3 regions of the Streptomyces sp. NPDC059785 genome follow, and region 1 is predicted to be linked to each of the others. Evidence: riboswitches for the same ligand, from Rfam matches in the RefSeq annotation. Region 1 holds a riboswitch; each other region holds the start of a gene.

What was found. A riboswitch is a leader RNA that binds a small molecule or an ion and turns the genes downstream of it on or off. The one in region 1 is predicted to bind cobalamin.
Positions count from the first base shown of each region.
Region 2: another riboswitch for cobalamin. It lies ahead of ACFV6E_RS08630 (energy-coupling factor ABC transporter permease); the one in region 1 lies ahead of metE (5-methyltetrahydropteroyltriglutamate--homocysteine S-methyltransferase).
Region 3: another riboswitch for cobalamin. It lies ahead of ACFV6E_RS15300 (ribonucleoside-diphosphate reductase subunit alpha); the one in region 1 lies ahead of metE (5-methyltetrahydropteroyltriglutamate--homocysteine S-methyltransferase).

Region 1 is NZ_JBHWHV010000007.1:165,259-171,131, forward strand. Features, by position in the region: partial or broken gene ACFV6E_RS07935 (IS630 family transposase) at 1-43, shown strand, start outside; gene ACFV6E_RS07940 (GMC oxidoreductase) at 32-280, shown strand; gene ACFV6E_RS07945 (SMI1/KNR4 family protein) at 327-638, opposite strand; gene ACFV6E_RS07950 (substrate-binding domain-containing protein) at 658-885, shown strand; gene ACFV6E_RS07955 (class I SAM-dependent methyltransferase) at 918-1,772, opposite strand; cobalamin riboswitch at 1,979-2,174, shown strand; gene metE (5-methyltetrahydropteroyltriglutamate--homocysteine S-methyltransferase) at 2,356-4,671, shown strand; gene ACFV6E_RS07965 (TetR family transcriptional regulator) at 4,749-5,432, opposite strand; gene ACFV6E_RS07970 (SDR family oxidoreductase) at 5,531-5,873, shown strand, end outside.
Region 2 is NZ_JBHWHV010000008.1:106,906-112,778, reverse strand. Features, by position in the region: gene ACFV6E_RS08645 (precorrin-8X methylmutase) at 47-673, shown strand; gene ACFV6E_RS08640 (cobalt-precorrin-6A reductase) at 723-1,487, opposite strand; gene ACFV6E_RS08635 (cobalt-precorrin-5B (C(1))-methyltransferase) at 1,537-2,715, shown strand; cobalamin riboswitch at 2,831-3,036, shown strand; gene ACFV6E_RS08630 (energy-coupling factor ABC transporter permease) at 3,066-3,809, shown strand; gene ACFV6E_RS08625 (energy-coupling factor ABC transporter substrate-binding protein) at 3,806-4,192, shown strand; gene cbiQ (cobalt ECF transporter T component CbiQ) at 4,199-4,948, shown strand; gene ACFV6E_RS08615 (energy-coupling factor ABC transporter ATP-binding protein) at 4,945-5,823, shown strand; partial or broken gene ACFV6E_RS08610 (ATP-binding protein) at 5,851-5,873, opposite strand, start outside.
Region 3 is NZ_JBHWHV010000016.1:112,239-118,111, reverse strand. Features, by position in the region: gene ACFV6E_RS15320 (helix-turn-helix domain-containing protein) at 1-1,023, opposite strand, end outside; gene ACFV6E_RS15315 (hypothetical protein) at 1,048-2,004, shown strand; gene ACFV6E_RS15310 (CHAP domain-containing protein) at 2,109-2,750, shown strand; gene ACFV6E_RS15305 (GNAT family N-acetyltransferase) at 2,825-3,412, shown strand; cobalamin riboswitch at 3,434-3,639, shown strand; gene ACFV6E_RS15300 (ribonucleoside-diphosphate reductase subunit alpha) at 3,776-5,873, shown strand, end outside.

The sequences.
Region 1 (5,873 bases):
GGGCATGCCCGAGCGCCGCACCCACGACTACGTGCGCAACGGACGCGCTTGGGCCCCGTCGACGACGGACACCAGCGTCTGCGACAGTCACAGCAGGATCTGGAACACCCCGGGCCTCTGGGTCGCGGGCAACAACGTCATCCCGACCGCCACCGCCTGCAACCCGACGCTGACCGCCGTCGCCCTCGCCGTCCGGGGCGCCGGCTCACTCGTGGACCACCTGCGGTCGACCGCCGGGCACACCGTGTCGGTTGGTCGGGCGACCGCCGGCACCGACTGAACGGGAACGATCACCACGGCGGTGTGATCACAAGGAATCGCCGACCTCAGCTGCTTACCGCCGGCTGCCGGACGGTGCGCTCGGCCTCGTCGAGCCAGTCCCGGTACCAGCGGCCCTGAACGCGCCGTACGGGGAAGAGACCGTAGGCGGGCCCCGCGCCGACCTGCGCCAGGAACTCCCGGTACTCCGCGGGCAGCCTCGCGCCCACCTGGGCTTCCAGTTCCGCGAGCTCGTCCTCGGCCAACGGGTCCTCCAGGACCCAGCCGTGCCCGCGGAACCCGAACACCTCCTTGTTCGCCGGGGCCACGCTCAGCGCCGCAACCCGCTCCCGCACCCCGGCCCACCCCTGATCATCCATATGCAGACCCTATGTTGCCGTGCCGCAGGACCTCAGCATCACGGGCTGGGACAACAATCCCCTGGGTGCGGAGACGATGCCGACGCTCACCACGGTCGCCGTCGACCACGAGCGGCTGGGGAAACGCGCCGTGCAGCGTCTCCTCGCCGAGCTGAACGGCACTCCGGCGCCCGAGGACGATTCCCTGCTGACGCGCGCCATCTGGCGCGAGTCGACGGCGCCGCGGGACGGCTTGGACCCTCGCTGAGGTTCGGGCCTTCGCCATGGCTCGGGCCTTCGCTATGGCTTGGTGGCGACGCAGACGTTGTACCGCCACGTCTCCTGATGCCGGTACATCTCCACCCCGCTCATCGCGTTGACCAGGCTGTCGCCGCGGCCCACGCCGCAGGCGAGCGCGTAGGGAAGACGGCCGAGCACGGAGAAGCACTTCAGCATGGGCAGGATCTTCTCCGTCGCGTCGTAGGCCGAATCGACGGTGAATCCGGCCTGCCGGAGAAGCCGTTCCAGTCGCCCGTGGGTCATCATGAGCATGCCTGGCATACCGGAGAGTTCGCAGACCCTGACCAGCGCGGACCGCGCCTGCGGCGACAGACGGGCCTGGGGAGTGCTCGAGTACTCGCACATCACCAGCCTCCCGCCAGGACGCAGGACGCGGAGGAACTCGGCGAGCCCACGCCGGGGGTCGCAGGAGTGGACGAAGGACTCCATGGTGTAGACGCCGTCGAAGGAGGCATCGGCGAAGGGGAGGGCGTGGTAGTTGGCCACGAGGAAACGTGTGTGCCGGCCCGGCTCGCCGGTGCGGACCGACCGCTGACGCGCGAGAGCGACGTCCGGCTCGATCCCGTCGATCCCGGTGACGTACGCCCCGCTCTCCTTCGCGACCGTGCGCGCCGTGTCGCCGACCCCGCATCCGGCATCGAGCACCGACGATGCCGGGGACAGGGCCAGCTTCCGGGCCACGACGAGTTCCATACGCCGTATGGCTGCCGCGAACGCCCAGGGGGAATCGCCCGGTTCGTACCAGCCGAAGTGCCGCGTACGGCCGAGCAGTGCCGCATACCCGAAGCGTGATCCGAACGTCCGGTAGTACGGCAGGACATGCTGTTGGTAGTGCGCGTCGGTCGTGTGGGTCATCGCTCAGCCCCCAGTCGGTCGGGTACCGAGGCTAGGACGGAGAAGGGTGCCCGTCCGGTCGCACCTGGAGAGCAGGCATCCGGACGGGTGAGAATGTTCCCGCCTTCGAGCGAGGGCATTGACTCCTCGCTGCCGCTCTCACCTGACATCCGGATGCTGGACGGCTTCTGTTTGCGCGGCTAACACCCCGTAGGGTGGTCCGCGCAGCTGGTTCGCCCCGTCCGCCAGACGGGATGCGTCGCAAGAGGGAACCCGGTGGGAATCCGGGACTGCCCCGCAGCGGTGAGCAGGAACGACCGCCGTCATACGCACTGGGTCCGACGTACCGGGCCTGGGAAGCGACGGCCAGTAGGTGTCCTCCGAGCAGGAGGGCGTGCCCGCGAGTCCGAAGACCTGCCAACTGCCCGCGCGCGGACCGCTCCGTGCGCGGACATCTCGGTGACCTCGAGGGCGGGTCGGCGTACACACCGGAGGAAACGAGCGCGCCGCTGCGGCGCGGGGCCGTGTCCGTCCGGTTCGTCACCCCTTCGCGCCCGCGTCCCGTCGCCGGGATCTCAGGAATCGTCTCGCGAAGGAGATCTCCGTGACAGCGAAGTCCGCAGGCGCGGCAGCACGGGCCACCGTGTACGGCTACCCCCGCCAGGGCCCCGACCGGGAACTGAAGAAGGCCATCGAGGGCTACTGGAAGGGCCGCGTCACCGCCGACGTCCTCCGGGACACTGCCGCCGAGCTTCGGCGGAGCAACTGGCGGCAGCTCGCCGACGCCGGTATCGACGAGGTCCCCACCGGTGACTTCTCGTACTACGACCACGTCCTCGACGCCACCGTCATGGTCGGCGCGATCCCGGAACGCCACCGGGCCGCCGTCGCGGCGGACGCCCTGGACGGCTACTTCGCCATGGCCCGCGGCACACAGGACGTGGCGCCCCTGGAGATGACCAAGTGGTTCGACACCAACTACCACTATCTCGTCCCCGAGTTGGGCCCGGACACGGTCTTCACCGCCGATTCCGCCAAGCAGGTCGCCGAGCTGGCGGAGGCCCTCGCACTCGGCCTCACCGCCCGGCCCGTGCTCGTCGGGCCCGTGACCTACCTGCTGCTCGCCAAGCCCGCGCCCGGCGTGGCCGCGGACTTCGACCCGCTCACCCTCCTGGACCGGCTGCTGCCCGTGTACGCCGAGGTGTTCACCGACCTGCGCGCGGCGGGCGCCGAGTGGGTACAGCTCGACGAGCCCGCCCTCGTACAGGACCGCACCCGTGCCGAGCTGAACGCCGCCGCGCGCGCCTACCGCGAACTCGGCGCCCTCACCGATCGGCCGAAGCTGCTCGTCGCCTCCTACTTCGACCGGCTCGGCGACGCGCTGCCGGTACTCGCCAAGGCGCCGGTCGACGGGCTCGCCCTCGACTTCACCGAGGCCGCCGCCGCCAACCTGGACGCCCTCGCCGCCGTCGGCGGCCTGCCCGGCAAGCGGCTGGTCGCCGGGGTCGTCAACGGCCGCAACATCTGGGTGAACGACCTGGAGCGTTCGCTGTCCACCCTGGGCACCCTGCTGGGCCTGGCCGACCGGGTCGACGTCTCGTCCTCCTGCTCCCTCCTGCACGTCCCCCTCGACACCGCGCCGGAACGGGACATCGACCCGCAGATCCTGCGCTGGCTCGCCTTCGCGCGGCAGAAGACGCGGGAGATCGTCACCCTCGCCAAGGGCCTCGCCCAGGGCACCGACACCATCGCCGCCGCGCTCGCGGCCAACCGGGCCGACCTCGCCTCCCGCACCGGCTCCCCCATCACCCGCGACCCGGCCGTACGCGCCCGAGCCGCGGCCGTCACCGAGGCCGACGTCCGCCGCTCCCGGCCCTACCCCGAGCGCGCCGCCGCCCAGCGCGCTCGCCTGGGCCTGCCGCTGCTGCCGACCACGACCATCGGCTCGTTCCCGCAGACCGGCGAAGTGCGCGCCGCCCGCGCGGACCTGCGCACCGGCCGCATCGACACGGCCCGGTACGAGGAACGGATCAGGGCGGAGATCCAGGAGGTGATTTCCTTCCAGGAGAAGGCCGGCCTGGACGTCCTCGTGCACGGCGAGGCCGAACGCAACGACATGGTGCAGTACTTCGCCGAGCAGCTCACCGGATACCTCGCCACCCAGCACGGCTGGGTGCAGTCCTACGGCACCCGCTACGTCCGCCCGCCGGTCCTGGCCGGGGACATCTCCCGCCCCGAGCCGATGACGGTGCGCTGGACGACGTACGCGCAGTCCCTCACCGAGCGGCCGGTCAAGGGGATGCTCACCGGCCCGGTCACCATGCTCGCCTGGTCCTTCGTCCGCGACGACCAGCCGCTCGGCGACACCGCCCGTCAGGTGGCCCTCGCCCTGCGCGAGGAGGTGGGCGACCTGGAGGCGGCCGGCACCTCGGTCATCCAGGTCGACGAACCCGCGCTGCGCGAAACGCTGCCGCTGCGCGCCGCCGACCGGCCCGCCTATCTCGCCTGGGCGACCGAGGCCTTCCGCCTCACCACCGGCGGGGTACGCCCGGACACCCAGATCCACACCCACATGTGCTACGCCGAGTTCGGTGACATCGTCCAGGCCATCGACGATCTCGACGCCGACGTCATCAGCCTGGAGGCCGCCCGCTCCCACATGCAGGTCGCCCGCGAACTCGCCGCCCACGGCTACCCGCGCGAGGCCGGACCCGGCGTGTACGACATCCACTCCCCCCGCGTCCCGAGCCCCGAGGAGATCGCCGCACTGCTCCGCACCGCCCTGAACGCCATCCCCGCCGAACGGCTCTGGGCCAACCCCGACTGCGGCCTCAAGACCCGCGGCTGGCCCGAGACCCGCGCCTCACTGGAGAACCTGGTAGCGGCGGCCCGGATCGTACGGGGGCAACTGCCCGGCTGACCCAGGGGTCCGTGGCGGGACCGGGGCCGGTCCCGTCACGGAGCGCGCGAGGTTTCCCGGGGACACGTCGTCGACGCTCAGGGGGCGGCGTCGGCTTGGTCGCCCTGGCGGACCAGCAGGCCGGAGGCGGTGACGGCCGCGGTGCGGCGGACCAGGTCGGTGAAGTCCAGGCGCATGGCCGCCAGCGCCGGATCGGAGGCGTAGACCGCGAGCATCGCCTCCGAGGGGCGACTGCACTGCCAGGCCGACATGGCCATCAGCAGCGTCGACTCCACCAGAGCAGCGGCGGCGTCGGGGCCGAGTTCGGGAAGGTGGCGCAGCACGAGCCGGACCAGACCTTGGAGTGACTGGCGGGCCGTGTGCTTGTGCCGGATGCCGAGCTCGGTGGAGATGTTCTGCTCCAGGACCGCGCCCTGCGCGCTGAACAGGTCGCACATGACCGGCCGCTGCGCCAACGAGGTGGCCAGGAGTGCGGCCAGCCGGTCTCCGCGCTCGCGGGCGGTGCCCGGGCCGGGCGCGGGCAGCTCCTCCAGTTCGGCGATCCAGTGCTGGGTCTCGGTGTCGAGCAGGTCGAGCAGGACCGCCTCGCGCGACTCGAAGTAGCGCAGCACGTTCGCCTTGGCCAGACCGACGCGACGGCTCAGCTCGTTCAGGCTCAGCTTCGCGACCGGCATCTCGGTCAGCATCGCGGCCGTGGTGTCCAGGATCTGGCGTCGCCGCTCGCTGCGCTGTTCGTCGGTGCGGGCACGTTGGAAGGTCACCTCCCCATGTTACAAACCAGCGGTACTTTGCTTAGATACCACTGGTCCGTTACTGTGGTGCGGAGACAAGATACCGGCAGTACTTAATGAGGTGCGTCATGTACCAGGTCCCTGAACAGCACGGAAAACTCGCCGTCGTGACCGGCGCGAACAGCGGCACCGGCAAGGAGGCCGCCAAGCGGCTGGCCGCGGCCGGAGCCCACGTCGTACTCGCCGTGCGCACGCCGGCCAAGGGCGAACAAGCCCGGAAGGAGATCCTGGCCGCACACCCCGGAGCCCGGACGGAGGTCCGCCACCTGGATCTCGCCGACCTGGCCTCGGTCCGCGCCTTCGCCGCCGGGCTGGTCTCCGACGGCAGGCCACTGGACCTCCTGCTGAACAACGCCGGAGTGATGAACGTGCCCCAGCGCACCGAGACCGCGGACGGTTTCGAGCTCCAGC
Region 2 (5,873 bases), on a different contig from region 1:
GTCACAATGGTGGGCGAAGCACGACGGACGGACGACGAGGAGCAGGGTGTTCGAGTACGAGAAGGACGGCGCGGCCATCTACCGCGAGTCCTTTGCCACCATCCGCGCGGAGGCGGACCTGTCGGGTCTGCCCGCCGACGTCGCCCAGGTCGCGGTGCGCATGATCCACGCCTGCGGGATGGTCGACCTCGTCCGTGATCTCGCGTACACGCCTGACGTGGTGGCCCGCGCGCGCGAGGCGCTGCGGGCGGGCGCGCCGGTCCTCTGCGACGTGTCCATGGTGGCCAGCGGTGTGACGCGCTCCCGGCTGCCCGCGGACAACGAGGTGATCTGCACCCTGTCCGACCCGGCCGTCCCCGGGCTCGCCGCCGAGCTGGGCACCACCCGCAGCGCCGCCGCCCTGGAGCTGTGGCGCGACCGGCTGGACGGCGCCGTCGTCGCCGTCGGCAACGCGCCCACCGCCCTCTTCCGGCTCCTGGAGCTGATCGAGGAGGGCGCGCCGCGTCCGGCCGCCGTGATCGGGGTGCCGGTCGGCTTCGTGGGCGCCGCCGAGTCCAAGGACGCGCTCGCCGGACACCCCTCGGCCGTCGAGCACTTGGTCGTCCGCGGCCGGCGCGGCGGCAGCGCCATCGCGGCGGCGGCCGTCAACGCGATCGCCAGCGAGCGGGAATGACGTCATGAAGTGACGAGAAGGAATCATGAAGTGACGAGAAGGACTGACGTCACGAAGTGACAGGCTTGGCCTCGTGAAGTGAGCCGAGGAGCCGGCGCGCCGCCTCCTCCGGTCCCGGCACCACCGGCACGCCCTCCGGGACCGGCGGGCGCCGGATCATCACGACCGGTACCGCTGCCTCGCGTGCCGCCGTCAGCTTCGGCGCGGTGGCTTCTCCGCCGCTGTCCTTGGTGACGAGTACGTCGATCCGGTGCCGGCGCAGCAGCTCGCGCTCCCCGTCGAGGGCGAAGGGCCCGCGGGCGAGCAGCACCTCCATGTGCCGGGGGTGCGGAGGTTCGGGCGCGTCCACGGAACGGACCAGGAACCACAGGCCGTCCAGCTCCGCGAAGTCCGCGAGGCCCGTCCGCCCTGTGGTCAGGAACACCCGGCGGCCCAGCGCGGGCAGCAGCGCCGCCGCCTGTGCGGGCGAGGCCGCGTCGTGCCAGACGTCGCCCCGACCGGGGACCCAGCCGGGCCGCCGCACGGCGAGCAGGGGAACATGGGTGGTGGCGGCCGCCTCGGCCGCGTGGAAACCGATCGTCCGGGCGAAGGGGTGAGTGGCATCGACGAGTGCGTCCACCCGTTCCGCGCGCAGCCACCCGGCCAGTCCCCCGGCGCCGCCGAAGCCGCCCGTGCGGACCTCGCCAGGCGGCAGCCGGGGTGCGGCCACGCGTCCGGCGAGCGACGTCGTCACGCGCAGGTGCGGCGCCTCGGCGGCCAGGATCTCGGCGAGCCGGCGCGCCTCCGTCGTACCGCCGAGGATCAGGACGTGCACGGCGACGCCCGCCTCTCCTCGTTCGTCGGCCGCGGTGAAGCCATCTGCGATGCAGTCATCTGCGGTGGGACCTCCCCTGGGGGTGCGGTGTGAGCGGCGGTGCGGTGTGAGCGGCGGTGCGGCGAAGGGCGGCCGCGGCGCCCAACTCAAGCACACCGGGCTGCGGCCCGGCTGGACCACCGGTGCCTGCGCGACGGGCGCCGCCACCGCCGCGTACACGGCGCTGCTGACCGGTGACTTCCCGGATCCGGTGACGGTGACGCTGCCCAAGGGGCAGACCCCGGCGTTCGCGCTGGCGGCGGAGGAGCTGGGCGACGGCTCCGCGATGGCCGGGATCGTGAAGGACGCCGGTGACGATCCGGACGTCACGCACGGCGCGCTGGTACGGGCCACGGTGCGGCGGCTGCCGGCCGGTTCGGGCGTGGTCTTCCGGGCGGGCCCCGGCGTCGGCACCGTCACCCGGCCCGGACTGCCGCTGCCCGTCGGCGAACCGGCCGTCAACCCCGTCCCCCGGCAGATGATGCGCGACCACGTCGCCGAGGTCGCCCGCCGGTACGGCGACGGGGGCGACGTCGAGATCACCCTCTCCGTCGACCACGGCGAGGAGATCGCCCGCTCCACCTGGAACCCCCGGCTCGGCATCCTCGGCGGCCTGTCCATCCTCGGTACGACCGGGATCGTCGTGCCGTACTCGTGCTCGGCGTGGATCGACTCCATCCGGCGCGGGGTCGACGTGGCCCGCGCCGCCGGACGCACGCATGTGGCGGGCTGCACCGGCTCCACCTCGGAGAAGACCGTCGTCGCGGTGCACGGGCTGCCCGAGGACGCGCTGCTCGACATGGGCGACTTCGCGGGCGCGGTGCTGAAGTACGTACGCCGCCATCCTGTCGACCGGCTCACGGTCTGCGGCGGTTTCGCCAAGCTGTCGAAGCTGGCGGCCGGGCAGCTCGATCTGCACTCCGCCCGCTCGCAGGTCGACAAGGGCTTCCTCGCCGGACTGGCCCGCCGGGGCGGCGCCGACGAGGCGCTGGCCGCGCGGGTGGCCGGGGCCAACACGGGGCTCGCCGCGCTCCAGCTCTGCACGGCGGCCGGGGTCCCGCTCGGCGATCTGGTGGCGACGGCGGCGCGCGACGAGGCACTGGCCGTGCTGCGGGGCGCGCCCGTCGCGGTCGACGTGATCTGCATCGACCGGGCGGGCGGCATCGTGGGCCGCAGCTCGGTCCGCTAGGGCGTACCTGACGGAAGCCCCTGTCGCGAGCCCGGTCCGCCGGGCGGTCCGGGCTGCGCGGGCGGGCGTCGCCGTACGCCCCCGAGGGCTTCTTGCGGCTCCCCGCCTGCGGGGACTACTGTCACCACGCCTTGGTGCACGGGAAATCCGGTGTGATGCCGGTGCGGCCCTCGCCACTGTGATCGGGAAGTCCGGCTCCGGCCCTCGGACCTGTCGTCGACAGGATCCAACGGGCAGCCACTGGGTCCTCGGACCCGGGAAGGCGGAGCACGGATGTGGTACCCGTCAGCCAGGAGACCGGCCAAGGCACTTCAACCATCCACGAGGTGCTGGAGAGGGTCTGCTGAGTCATGCACATAGCCGAGGGTTTTCTGCCTCCGGCGCACGCGGTCGCCTGGGGCGTCGCGTCGGCGCCGTTCGTCGTCCACGGAGTCCGGTCACTCACCCGTGAGGTCAGAGAGCACCCCGAGAGCACACTGCTCCTGGGTGCCTCCGGTGCCTTCACGTTCGTCCTGTCGGCTCTCAAGCTGCCGTCCGTCACCGGCAGTTGTTCACATCCCACCGGCACCGGGCTCGGCGCGATCCTGTTCCGTCCGCCGATCATGGCGGTCCTCGGCACCATCACGCTGCTCTTCCAGGCGCTGCTGCTCGCGCACGGCGGCCTGACCACGCTCGGCGCCAACGTCTTCTCGATGGCGATCGTCGGCCCCTGGGCCGGGTACGGGACCTACCGGCTGCTGCGGCGCTTCGACGTCCCGCTGATGGTCGCCGTGTTCTTCGGCGCGTTCGTCGCCGACCTGTCCACCTACTGCGTCACCAGCGTGCAGCTCGCCCTGGCCTTCCCCGACCCGGGCAGCGGCTTCGCGGGCGCGCTCGGCAAGTTCGGCGCGATCTTCGCCGTCACGCAGATCCCGCTGGCGGTGAGCGAGGGCCTGCTCACGGTGCTGGTGATGCGGCTGCTGGTCCAGTCGAGCAAGGGCGAACTGACCCGGCTGGGCGTGCTCCTGGCCAAGGGCGGAAACCGTACGGGCACGGGTGCTGGTCCCGGATCCGGCTCCGGCTCCGGCTCCGGCTCCGAGGCGGTGGCCCGGTGAAGCGTCACACGAAGATCAACCTCCTGCTGCTGCTCGTCGTGGTCGCGCTCGCCGTGCTGCCGCTGGTGCTCGGTCTCGGCGACGGCAAGGAGGAGCCGTTCGCCGGTGCCGACGCCCAGGCGGAGACGGCGATCACCGAGCTCGAACCGGACTACGAGCCGTGGTTCTCGCCGCTGTACGAACCGCCGTCCGGCGAGATCGAGTCGGCGCTCTTCGCCCTCCAGGCGGCCATCGGCGCGGGCGTGCTCGCGTACTACTTCGGGCTGCGGCGCGGGCGGCGCCAGGGCGAACAGCGGGCGCGGGCGCAGGACGGTCTCCCGGAGGAGCGGGAGAGCGGGCCCGGCGCCGCCGCGGAGGACACCACGGCCGGGCGGCGGGCCTGATCCCCCGTGCTGCCGATCGACGCGGCGGCGTACAGCAGTCGCTGGCGCCGCCGCCACCCTGTGGACAAGGCGGTCCTCGGGCTCGGTCTGACCGTGCTCGCGATCTCCCTGCCGGCCTGGCCGGGCGCCGCCTTCGTCCTGGTCACGGCGCTCGTCCTGCTGCTCGGTCCGGCGGGCGTGCCGGGCCGCCGGCTGTGGCGCGCGTACCGGGTGCCGCTGGGCTTCTGCGTGACGGGGGCGGTCACTCTGCTCGTGCAGGTCGGCGGGCCGGGCCGTTTCGTCGCGTTCGCCGACGGCGGGCCGGTGCGCGCGGGTGAGCTGCTGCTGCGGACCTCGGCGGCCTCCCTGGGCGTCCTGCTGTTCGCGTTCACCACGCCCATGGCGGACCTGCTGCCACGCCTGGTGCGGGCGGGCGTGCCCGCGCCGGTCGTCGACGTCGCCCTGGTGACGTACCGCATGAGCTTCCTGCTCCTGGACTCGGTGCGCCGGATCCGTCAGGCGCAGGCGGCGCGGCTCGGGCACACCACGCGCGCGGCCGCCTGGCGGTCGCTGGCCGGGCTCGGCGCCACGGCGTTCGTCCGGGCCTTCGACCGGGCGGCGCGGCTCCAGACCGGGCTCGCGGGACGCGGTTACGACGGCACCCTGCGCGTCCTGGTGCCCGAGGCCCGCGTCTCCGTCCCCTTCACCGCGGCGAGCCTCGCCCTGCTCACGGCGGTGGCCGCACTGACCCTCGTACTGGAAAGGCCCCTGTCATGAACGAGCCCGCCCGGGAGTCCGTCGGCGAGCCCGCTCTCGTCGCGCTGCGGGGCGCGTTCTTCGCGTACGAGGAGGGGCCGCCGGTGTTCAGCGGGCTCGACTTCGGGATACGCGAGGGGCGTGCCCTGGCGCTCCTCGGCCGCAACGGCAGCGGCAAGACCACCCTGATGCGGCTGCTCAGCGGCGGGCTGCGGCCGGGCGACGGCCGGTTGACCGTCGAAGGGCGACCCGTCACGTACGACCGTAAGGGCCTGACCCGGCTGCGGACGACGGTGCAACTGGTCGTACAGGACCCGGACGACCAGCTCTTCGCCGCGTCCGTCGCCCAGGACGTGTCCTTCGGGCCGCTGAACCTCGGTCTGCCGGACGACGAGGTCCGCGCGCGCGTGGACGAGGCGCTGACCGCCCTGGACATCGCCGCCCTCGCCGACCGGCCCACCCACCTCCTCTCCTACGGGCAGCGCAAGCGCACCGCCATCGCGGGCGCGGTCGCCATGCGCCCACGGGTACTGGTCCTGGACGAGCCGACCGCCGGACTCGACCCCGACGGGCAGGAGCGGCTGCTCGGCACGCTCGACGGGCTGCGCGCCACCGGTACCACCGTCGTCATGGCCACCCACGACGTGGACCTCGCCCTGCGCTGGGCCGACGACGTCGCCCTGCTCACCGCCTCCGGCGCGCACACCGGACCCGCCGCCGTCATGCTGGCCCGCACCGACCTGCTGGCGCGGGCCGGGCTACGGCTCCCGTGGGGCGTCGCCGTGACCCGGCTGCTGCGTGAACAGGGCCTGTTGGGCGACACGGCCGCCGGTCCCGGGACCCCGGAAGAACTCGCCGCCCTGTTCCCGTACACGCCGGTGGAGCGGCCGGGCTGACGCGCCGCGCGGGCTCTCGTGGGTCGGTGGCAGATCCAGCTCGACTCGCA
Region 3 (5,873 bases), on a different contig from region 1:
CAGCGCGCCGGGCGCGTACTCGCCGTCCCCGGCCCACGGGGTGGCGAAGGCGCCGAGTTCGTGCAGCAACACCTCGACCAGGGCGTCGTCGACGACGAGTCCGGCCTCCTCGGCCGGTTCGGTGACCGCCTGCCTGAGCTCCGGCTCCGTCATGGGCTCCAGCAGGAACGGGGCGGCGCGCAGGGCGGCGGTCAGTCCGGGGTGGGCCAGGCATCGGCCGTAGAAGTCGGCGCGCAGGCCGAGGACGACGAGCACGGCGGGCTCCCCCGCCGCGTCGCGCCGGGCGGACAGCGCGCAGAGCAGGTCGAAGAAGGCGAGCCGCTGCTCGGGGTCGTGGCACTGGGCGAAGGACTCCTCGAACTGATCGACGAGAATCACCGTGCGGTACGGGCGCTCGGCGGGGCGTCCGGCCGCCCGCGGGTCCGCCTGCGCGAGCAGGTCCGCGCAGGCTTCGGCGGAGGTGCGGACCGCGGCGAGGGCCCGCTCCGGGTCGGCGCCGACGGTGCCCGCGACGGATTGCGCCAGGCGCTCCAACGGGCGCTCTCCCGGCGTCAGTTCGACGACCGGCCAGTCCGGGGAGCCCGGCAGCCGTCCGGCGCCCAGCGCGGCCACGAGTCCGGCCTTGAGCAGCGAGGTCTTGCCGGCGCCCGACGGGGCGACGACCACGTAGGGGCCGCTGTCCGGGCCCCGCCGGTCCAGGCCGGCGAGGAGGTCGTCCACGGCCGCGCCGCGGCCCCGGTAGAGGTGGGCCCAGGCGGCGGTGTAGGCGGCCAGGCCGCGGTAGGGGCAGTCGCCCTCGGGGCCGCGCGGGGCGGGGAGCCGGCGGCCGCTGCGGACGATCTCTCGCTGGTGGAGGGCGACGAGACGGCCCTCGGCGGCGAAGAAGGTGTCGAGGGCCCGGGCGAGGGTGGTGCTGCCGGGTGCCCTGCCGTTCTCGATCCGGCTGATGTGGGCCTTGTCGTAGCGGACCTCTTTGCTCAGCGCCCCCTGGGTGAGCCCGGCGGCCTCCCGCGACCGCCGCACCTCGGCACCGTAGGCACCACCCCCGTGCGCTCTCACCGGGCCCCCGACCGGCCCGTGCCCGCCGACACCACCACCTGGCCCGCCGGCACCACCGCCCGGTCCGCCGGCACCACCGCCTGGCCCGCCCCCGACCCCGCCGTGCCCGCCCGCACCACCGCCCGGTCCGCCAGCACCACCGCCCGGTCCGCCGACACCACCACCTGGCCCGCCCCCGACCCCGCCGTGCCCGCCCGCACCACCACCTGGCCCGCCGGCACCGCCAACCGACCCGCCGGCACCACCGCCCGGTCCGCCGACACCGCCAACCGACCCGCCGGCACCACCGCCCGGTCCGCCGACACCGCCAACCGACCCGCCGACACCACCGCCCGGTCCGCCGACACCGCCAACCGACCCGTCGCGGCCGGGCGCGTCGCGGCCGCGCCCGCCCCTGCGCCCGCCCTGTCCGTCGCCGTCACGGCCAAGCACGTCCTGCCCGTTGCCGTCGCGGCCGAGCACGTCACGACCGTGCCGGTCGGCACCAGCACTCGATCCGTCCGTATCGTCACCCGACGCGTCTCGACCACGCCCGCCTTCGCACCCGCCCTGTCCGTCGCCGTCGCCGTCGCCGTCACGGCCAAGCACGTCCTGCCCGTTGCCGTCGCGACGATGCCCGTCGCGACCATGCCCGTCGCGACCGTGGCCCTCGCGCGCGTGACCGTCACGCGCGTGGCCGTCACGCGCGTGCCCGTTGCGCGCGTGGCCGTCACACGCGTGGCCGTCGCCACCATGCCCGTCGCGTACGGGCCCGTCGCGTACGGGCCCGCCCCGCCCGCGCCCGCCCCGGTCGCGTTCCTCCCGGTCGCACCCGTCGTCGGTTGCCTGTTGCCGCTCGTTCCGGCAACCGGCAAATTCTTCTGCCGCCCCGTCCAGCCCCTGATTCACCTGCTACACCTGTCATCACGCCGTCGCTCTCCGAGTTCGTCAACTTACCGGGAGTGACGGCGCGTTCGGCGGGCTCACCGCTTCACGCCCGCATGCGGGTTGTGCGCCCTCGCCCCTCGTCCGGCATCCACCGGCACGTCCACCTCACCGGAGGTTCCGTCATGAACCGTCTCGCGGCACGCTGTCTGACCACGGCCGCCCTGCTCCCCGGGCTGCTCGCCGTACCCGCCCTCGCCGAGCCGCCCGCGGCCGCCGCGGCCCCCAGCCCGCTCCGGCAGGCCGTCGTGGACCGCGCCGAACGGGCCCTCACCACGTCCCACGCCTACAGGGAGACCCGTAACGGTCCGCGGAAGTGGAGCACGCCGGGCGACGCGCGGCACGACAACTACCTCGGCGGCGCCGACCGCAACGAGTACAACGGCTTCAACGGCGACTACTGGTGCGGCTACTTCGCCGCCGCCATGTGGAACAACCGGCGGGCGACGCCGGACAACTACAAGTCGTCGCGGGCCTGGGAGACCGGCGTCGGCGACCGCTTCTACGCCTACCGGCCCGGACGGCCCCCGCAGCGCGGCGACGTGATCGTGTGGCACAACCACAACCGGCGCGACCCCGAGGGCCATGTCGCGGTCGTCGTCGCCGTCGGCGGTTCCGGCGGCCGGACGGTCGTCACGATCGAGGGCAACGCCGGGCGCGGGTCCGACAGCATCACCAGGCGCGAGTACCGCTGGGCGGGCACGGACGGCCCCCGTATCCCCACCAACCCCGGCCTGAAGCTGCGCGGCTTCGCGTCCCGTTCCTGACCTCCCCTCCCCGACGGCGGCGGGCCCCGGAAAATGGGCGGCCCGTTGTCGTACCCCTCCGGCACACTGCGGACATGGACATCGTGATCAGGCGGGCGCGGCCCGGGGAGTACGAGGCGGTCGGCGAGGTCACCGCGCGGGCGTATCTCGGGGACGGGCTGCTGGACTTCGGGGAGAGCGATACGTACCTGACGGAGCTGCGCGACGTGGCGAAGCGTGCGGCGGCGGCCGAGGTACTGGTGGCCGTGGACGGTGCGGCAGGGACAAGCCCCGGCACCGCCGACGGCATCCTCGGCCCCGGCACCGTCGACGGCACCCTCGGCCCCGGCACCGCCGACGGCATCCTCGGCGGCGTCACCTTCGTCGCGACCGGCGGGCCGATGGCCGACATCGCGCGCGAGGGCGAGGCGGAGATACGGATGCTGGCGGTCGCCGCGGAGTCCCGCGGACGGGGCGCGGGCGAGGCGCTCGTGCGCGCCTGCGTCGAGCGCGCGCGGGCCACCGAGGGCTGTGTCCGCGTCGTGCTGTCCAGCCAGCGCACGATGCGCGCCGCCCACCGGATCTACGAGCGTCTGGGCTTCCGCCGTACCCCGGAGCGCGACTGGAACCCGCTGCCGGAGCTCGACGACATCGTGCTGATCACCTATGAGTTGACGCTCTGACACGCTCCGGAGACAGCCCGCGACACAAGATGTGGGGGTGGTAGCGCCGACCGGCACTAGATGTATGCTCATGCTCGCTGTCGCCGCAGGGGAATCCGGTGCGAATCCGGAACTGTCCCGCAACGGTGTACTTGTGCGTGTTCGCGCGCCCGGCCGGTCCCAGGACCACCGGTGCGTGTCCGCGCGCCTGGTCAGTCCGAGGACCTGCCGGCAGTGCGCCCGTACCGTCCGGTCCGGGTGCCGAATACGTCCGGGCCTCGTGGAATGGGCCGGTGGACGCGCGCGTACCCGTGCCACGGGCAGACGTGTGCCTTCGCTGCCCTGCCCTCGCCAGGCCCCGAGCCGAGCGAGGGAGAGCCCCACGTGACCATCGCGCCAGCCGATCCGGCCGCAGTGGCACCGTCCGCGGAACCGACGGGCACGGATACGGATACGGACGGTCCCGGTGCCGCGCTGCTGCGGACCCTGACCGACCTCACCGCCGACCTCCCCGACGCCGACCCGGGCCGGGTCGCCGCCGCCGCGCTGCGCGGCCGGTCCGCGCGGGCGGACATCACGGAGCTGCGGGAGCTGGCGATCGAGGCGGCGGCCGGCCTCATCTCCGAGGACCCCGCCTACTCGCGGCTCGCCGCCCGGCTGCTGACGCTCGCCATCGCCGCCGAGGCCGCCTCGCAGGGCGTCACGTCCTTCTCGTCCTCCGTCGCGACCGGCCACCGCGAGGGCCTGATCGCGGACCGCACCGCGGAGTTCGTGACGCTGCACGCGGCCCGCCTGGACGCGCTGGCCGACGCCGCCGCCGTGGCGGGCGCCGACGACCGCTTCGGCTACTTCGGCCTGCGCACCCTGCACAGCCGCTATCTGCTCCGCCACCCGATCACCCGGCGGGTGATCGAGACGCCCCAGCACTTCATGCTGCGCGTCGCCGCCGGGCTCGCCGAGGACGACACCGCCCGCTCGGTCGACGAGGTGGCCGCGCTGTACGGCCTGATGAGCCGGCTCGACTACCTGCCCTCCTCCCCCACCCTGTTCAACTCCGGTACGCGGCACCCCCAGATGTCGTCCTGCTACCTCCTCGACTCCCCGCTGGACGAGCTGGACTCCCTCTACGAGCGCTACCACCAGGTGGCCCGCCTGTCGAAGCACGCGGGCGGCATCGGACTGTCCTTCTCCCGCGTCCGCTCGCGCGGTTCGCTGATCCGCGGCACGAACGGGCACTCCAACGGCATCGTCCCGTTCCTGAAGACGCTGGACGCCTCGGTCGCCGCCGTGAACCAGGGCGGCCGGCGCAAGGGCGCCGCGGCCGTCTACCTGGAGACCTGGCACTCCGACATCGAGGAGTTCCTGGAGCTGCGCGACAACACCGGTGAGGACGCCCGCCGTACGCACAACCTGAACCTGGCGCACTGGATCCCGGACGAGTTCATGCGCCGGGTGGACGAGGACCGCGCGTGGTCACTGTTCTCGCCGTCCGACGTGCCGGAGCTGGTGGACCTGTGGGGCGCCGACTTCGACGCCGCGTACCGCGGGGCCGAGGAGGCGGGCCTCGCCAAGAAGACGATCCCGGCCCGTGAGCTGTACGGCCGCATGATGCGGACGCTCGCGCAGACCGGCAACGGCTGGATGACCTTCAAGGACGCCGCCAACCGCACCGCCAACCAGACGGCGGAGCCGGGGCACACCGTCCACTCCTCGAACCTGTGCACCGAGATCCTGGAGGTCACGGACGACGGGGAGACGGCCGTGTGCAACCTGGGGTCGGTCAACCTCGGCGCCTTCGTCGACACCGGCCGCCAGGACATCGACTGGGAACGCCTTGACGACACGGTCCGCACCGCCGTGACCTTCCTCGACCGGGTCGTGGACATCAACTTCTACCCGACCGAACAGGCGGGCCGCTCCAACTCCAAGTGGCGCCCGGTGGGCCTCGGCGTGATGGGGCTCCAGGACGTCTTCTTCAAGCTGCGGCTGCCGTTCGGGTCACCGGCGGCGAAGGCCCTGTCCACCCGGATCGCCGAGCGGATCATGCTCGCCGCGTACGAGGCGTCGGCCGGCCTGGCGGAGCGGAACGGCCCGCTGCCCGCCTGGGAGAAGACCCGTACCGCACGGGGCGTCCTGCACCCCGACCACTACGGCACCGAGCTGACCTGGCCCGAGCGCTGGGCCGCCCTGCGCACCCGGATCGCGGCCGTCGGCCTGCGCAACTCGCTGCTCCTGGCCATCGCGCCGACCGCGACGATCGCCTCCATCGCGGGCGTCTACGAATGCATCGAGCCGCAGGTGTCCAACCTGTTCAAGCGCGAGACGCTGTCCGGCGAGTTCCTCCAGGTCAACTCGTACCTGGTGGACGAGCTGAAGAGGCTCGGCGTGTGGGACGCGCAGACCCGGGAGGCGCTGCGCGAGTCGAACGGCTCGGTGCAGGGCTTCACCTGGGTGCCGCAGGAGGTCCGCGACCTGTACCGCA